Regions from separate parts of the Pseudoflavonifractor intestinihominis genome, predicted to be linked through region 2. Evidence: riboswitches for the same ligand, from Rfam matches in the RefSeq annotation. Region 2 holds a riboswitch; the other holds the start of a gene.
The links. A riboswitch is a leader RNA that binds a small molecule or an ion and turns the genes downstream of it on or off. The one in region 2 is predicted to bind lysine.
Positions count from the first base shown of each region.

Region 1: it holds a riboswitch for lysine, as region 2 does, so the genes downstream of both, WMO64_RS09465 (Na+/H+ antiporter NhaC family protein) here and asd (aspartate-semialdehyde dehydrogenase) in region 2, are expected to answer to the same signal.

Region 1 covers NZ_JBBMFK010000013.1:98,267-100,659, forward strand. Annotated here, with positions in the region: gene WMO64_RS09460 (transporter substrate-binding domain-containing protein) at 1-503, opposite strand, end outside; lysine riboswitch at 690-859, shown strand; gene WMO64_RS09465 (Na+/H+ antiporter NhaC family protein) at 990-2,393, shown strand, end outside.
Region 2 covers NZ_JBBMFK010000012.1:61,930-64,322, forward strand. Annotated here, with positions in the region: gene WMO64_RS08695 (SpoIID/LytB domain-containing protein) at 1-713, opposite strand, end outside; lysine riboswitch at 804-981, shown strand; gene asd (aspartate-semialdehyde dehydrogenase) at 1,180-2,271, shown strand; gene dapA (4-hydroxy-tetrahydrodipicolinate synthase) at 2,306-2,393, shown strand, end outside.

The DNA.
Region 1 (2,393 bases), on a different contig from region 2:
CCGCTCAGGCTCTCCTGGGTCTGGTAGTCCTCCGCCTTGTCCACGGGAACCACCACCACCTGGCCGTTGCGGCAGTAGGGCTCGGAGACGGAGGCGCCGGCCTCCACCTCGTCGTTGATGGTCATGCCGTTCCAGATGACGTCAATACCCTTGGTGTCCAGCTCCATCAGCTTGTTGTCCCAGTTGATCTCCAGGAACTCCACTTCCACGCCCAGGCTCTCGGCAAAGGCCTTGGCCATGTCGGCGTCAAAGCCGATCCACTCGCCGTTCTCGTCCTTATAGTCCATGGGGGCGAAGTCGGTCATGCCCACCACCAGGGTGCCCTTGTCCTTCACATACTGCATATCGCTCTCCGCCACGGCCTGAGAGCCGCTGGGAGCGGGAGACCCGGAGGGCGTGCCGGCATCTCCGCCGGTATCGCCGCCCGTGGGAGTGGAGCAGGCGGTCAGGGTCGCTGCGGTCGCCAGCGCCAGAGCAAGGGCCAGCCATCTTTTCAGCTTCATGATATATCCTCCTTCTGTCAGGCGCCGGTGATTCGCCTTCTTGCTTTAGTATACTACCATGATAAATTATTGGTGTAAAGATGTATTTCAAAAATCGTCATATCGCACAAAGCCTTACCGCGCAAAAAGGCGGATTCAGCCTTGACAATCCCTGGAACCCATGATAGGATACTTACGCTTCTTTAATAAGAGGATAGAGGCGCGGTACGCATGCGTACTCCGGGACAAGGCCAGGCAGCCGTCCCGCGGGGAGAGGGCGCACCGCCGAAGGTCGCTTCGCCTGCCTGGGCGGCGCGGCCTGGGCCGTACGGGAACACCGTCCGGACTGTCACAGCATGTGGAGCGCTATCCTGAGGTCCCCGTTTTTTTCTATGTGCGGGGACCCCTGGTTTTTGCCATGGGCGCTTCCATCAGCGCCCATGGCTTTTTTCGTTGGCGCAACAGGGGCATGTGTGCGCCCCGGCAACATTTTATGGAGGGAAAAATATGAGAGCAAGAAGAACCTGGCTCGCCAGGGCTGCGCTGCTGCTGATGCTGCTCTTCGCCCTGACGACCACCGCCTTCGCCGCCGGTGACCCCACCGACGAGACAGGCACCAAGATGATCGAGTGCACCGACTGCGGCACTCTGGGCGTGGTCCTCAACGACGCGGGCGAGGCCGTCACCTGTGAGACTTGCGGCGGCACCGGCTATGTCCAATCCCCCAGCAATTTCTTCAACACCATCTGGTCCCTGCTGCCCCCGGTCATTGCCATCGCCCTGGCCTTGATCACCAAGGAGGTCTACTCCTCACTCTTTATCGGTATTGTGGTGGGCGGCCTGCTCTACTCCAATTTCTCCTTTGAGGGCACCCTGACCCACGTATTCAGCGACGGCATCGTGTCCGTCCTGTCCGACAGCTACAACGTGGGCATCCTCATCTTCCTGGTCATCCTGGGCACCATGGTGGCCCTGATGAACAAGGCCGGCGCCTCCGCCGCCTTCGGCCGCTGGGCCCAGAAGAACATCAAGACCCGCGCCGGCGCCCAGCTGGCCTCCATCGTCCTGGGCTGCCTCATCTTCATCGACGACTATTTCAACTGCCTCACCGTGGGCTCCGTCATGCGGCCCATCACCGACAAGCACCAGGTCTCCCGCGCCAAGCTGGCCTACATCATCGACGCCACCGCCGCCCCTGTGTGCATCATCGCCCCCATCTCCTCCTGGGCCGCCGCCGTGGCCAGCTTCGCTGAGGAGGGCCAGGGCCTGAACCTGTTCATCCGCGCCATCCCCTACAACTTCTACGCCCTGTTCACCATCGTGATGATGCTGGGCCTGGTGTTCATGAAGGTGGACTTCGGCCCCATGGCCAAGTTCGAGAAGAACGCCATTGAGAAGGGCGACCTGTTCTCCGGTTCCAACCCCTACGCCATGCTGGACGAGGACATCGAGGAGGGCAAGGGCCGGGTCATCGACCTGGTGCTGCCCATCCTGGTGCTGGTGGTGTGCTGCGTCATCGGCATGATCTACTCCGGCGGCTTCTTCTCCGGCTCCAACTTCGTGGAGGCCTTCTCCAACTCCGACGCCTCCGTGGGCCTGATGCTGGGCTCCGCCTTCGGCCTGCTCTTCACCCTGGTCTACTACGCCGCCCGCCGCGCCATGTCCTTCAAGGACATGATGGGCAGCATCCCCGAGGGCTTCAAGGCCATGGTCCCCGCCATCCTCATCCTCACCTTCGCCTGGAGCCTGAAGGGTATGACCGACTCCCTGGGCGCCAAGTACTTTGTCCGTGACTTCGTCCGCAGCGCCGAGCACCTGCAGATGTTCCTGCCCGTCATCGTGTTCGTCATCGGCTGCCTGCTGGCCTTCGCCACCGGCACCAGCTGGGGCACCTTCGGCATCCTGATCCCC
Region 2 (2,393 bases):
CCGTTGATGCGCTGGTAGCGGAACCCGCCGTAGTACTTCTGCTTGGCGTACCAGGTCAGGGTCTTGACCGAGTTGTCCAGCCCGGGCAGCACCCCCAGAGAGAGGGACGCGCCGCCGTCGAACTGAAAGAGAATGGTGCTGGTGCCCGTCTTGACCACAGACACGCCGTAGCTGCTGGTTCCGCAGACAGTGGCGCCCGAGACGCCCAGTGCGGTCAGGGCCGTGTTGGCCTCCTCCGACGTGAGGTAGGCCCCCATCCGGACCGTATAGGTCCCGTTGGTCCAGGCGGGGAATCCGCCGGACACAGCAGCCGCCGCGGCGGACACCTGCTCAAAGGTCGTATAAGTGCCCGGCAGCTGGATGTGGTAGCAGCCCACGGCGATGGACGAGGTCTGGGCGTCGGTATAGCCGTTCAGACCGCTGGAGAGGGGGCCGTACCAGACGTTCTGGGTCTTGACCACCGAGATGCCGGTCTCCGTGGTATAGCCCAGCTGGACGAAGTTGAGGCTGTCGTCATAGTAGCCCAGCCGGTATCCGCTGCCGGTGCTGTTGAGCAGGTTGGCGCCGGGGACGGCGTCGGTACCGTAGGTCAGCCCGATACGGATGCTGGAACTCATGGGGATGCTGGCCGCCTGGGCGGGCACGGGAAGCGCAGGGAGCGCCAGCGCGGCTGCAAGAGCCAGCGCTGCAAATTGCATCAGCTTTTTTTTCATAGGAAACTCCAAATCTTTGGGATTGCCGCCGTTCCCTGTATTGACACAGCAAAGCGGTTGTGATACTATTTTCAAAAATCAACTGAATTACTGCAAGATAGAGGTTGCGGTTTTCAAAAGTAGCGCGGTGAGGGCTCCGCTGGCCCGGCGATCCGCGTCAAAGGGAAAACCGCCGAAGGGAACGCGGGTACGGAACCGCCTTTCCTGGGCGCCGGGCACATCAGCCCTGCGACTGTCGCCGGTCCTCCGGCGGAGTGCTGTCTGCTTTTGTAGTGCCGGGGCCGGACGACCGTCCCTGACATTATAGTACAAAATCAGCCGGTATGTAAACCCGCTGATTTCTTTTTTTATCCGGATGCATTTTTCGGGTCGCAGTCATTCATTTTGGTTTCCCTTCCGGCACTGGTCTTAAACCGGCCGGCGCCGGAATAGCATAAGTTAAAAGAGAGCGATGGAGGTCCTGAACATGAAGCAGTACAAAGTAGGCGTGATCGGCGCCACCGGTATGGTGGGCCAGCGTTTTGTCACCCTGATGGAGCACCACCCCTGGTTCCATCTCACCGTCGTGGCGGCCAGCGGCCGCAGCGCCGGCAAGACCTATGAGGAGGCCATCGGAGACCGCTGGGCCATGGACACTCCCATACCCGAGGAGGCCAAGAAGCTCATCGTCATGAACGCTCAGGAGGACGTGGACAAGATCGCCTCCATGGTGGACTTTGTGTTCTGCGCGGTGGATATGAAAAAGGACGAGATCCTGGCTCTGGAGGAGAACTACGCCCGCCACGAGTGCCCTGTGGTGTCCAACAACTCCGCCAACCGCTGGACCCCTGACGTGCCCATGGTGGTGCCTGAGATCAATCCCGAGCACCTCCAGGTCATTGAGTCCCAGCGCCGCCGCCTGGGCACCACCCGCGGCTTCATCGCCGTCAAGTCCAACTGCTCCATCCAGAGCTACGTCCCCGCCCTGCACCCCCTGAAGGAGGCCTTCGGCCTCAAGCGGGTGCTGGCCTGCACCTACCAGGCCATCTCCGGCGCGGGCAAGACCTTCAAGACCTGGCCCGAGATGGTGGATAACCTGATCCCCTACATCGGCGGCGAGGAGGAGAAGAGCGAGAAGGAGCCCCTGAAGGTGTGGGGCAAGGTAGAGAACGGCGTCATTGTCACCGCCGACTCCCCCGCCATCACCTCTCAGTGCCTGCGGGTGCCCGTGTCCAACGGCCACACCGCCGCTGTGTTCGTGGACTTCGAGCACAAGCCCACCGTGGACGAGATCAAGGCCCTGTGGGCCAGCTACAAGGGCCGCGCCCAGGAGCTGGACCTGCCCACCGCCCCCAAGCAGTTCATCCACTACTTTGAGGAGCCCGACCGTCCCCAGGCCCGTCTGGACCGGGAGCTGGAGGGCGGCATGGCCATCTCCGTGGGCCGCCTCCGCCCGGACACCCAGTATGACTACAAGTTCGTCTGCCTGTCCCACAACACCCTCCGGGGCGCTGCCGGCGGCGGCGTGCTGCTGGCCGAGCTGCTGTGCGCCGAGGGCTATATCGAGCCCCGCGCCTGATCCTTCATCCATCCTGACCTGAGGAGGTACATCTATGAGAGAACCTGTCTTTACCGGCGCCTGCACCGCGCTGGTCACTCCCTTTGACGACAGCGGCGCCATCAACTACGACGCCTTTGCCG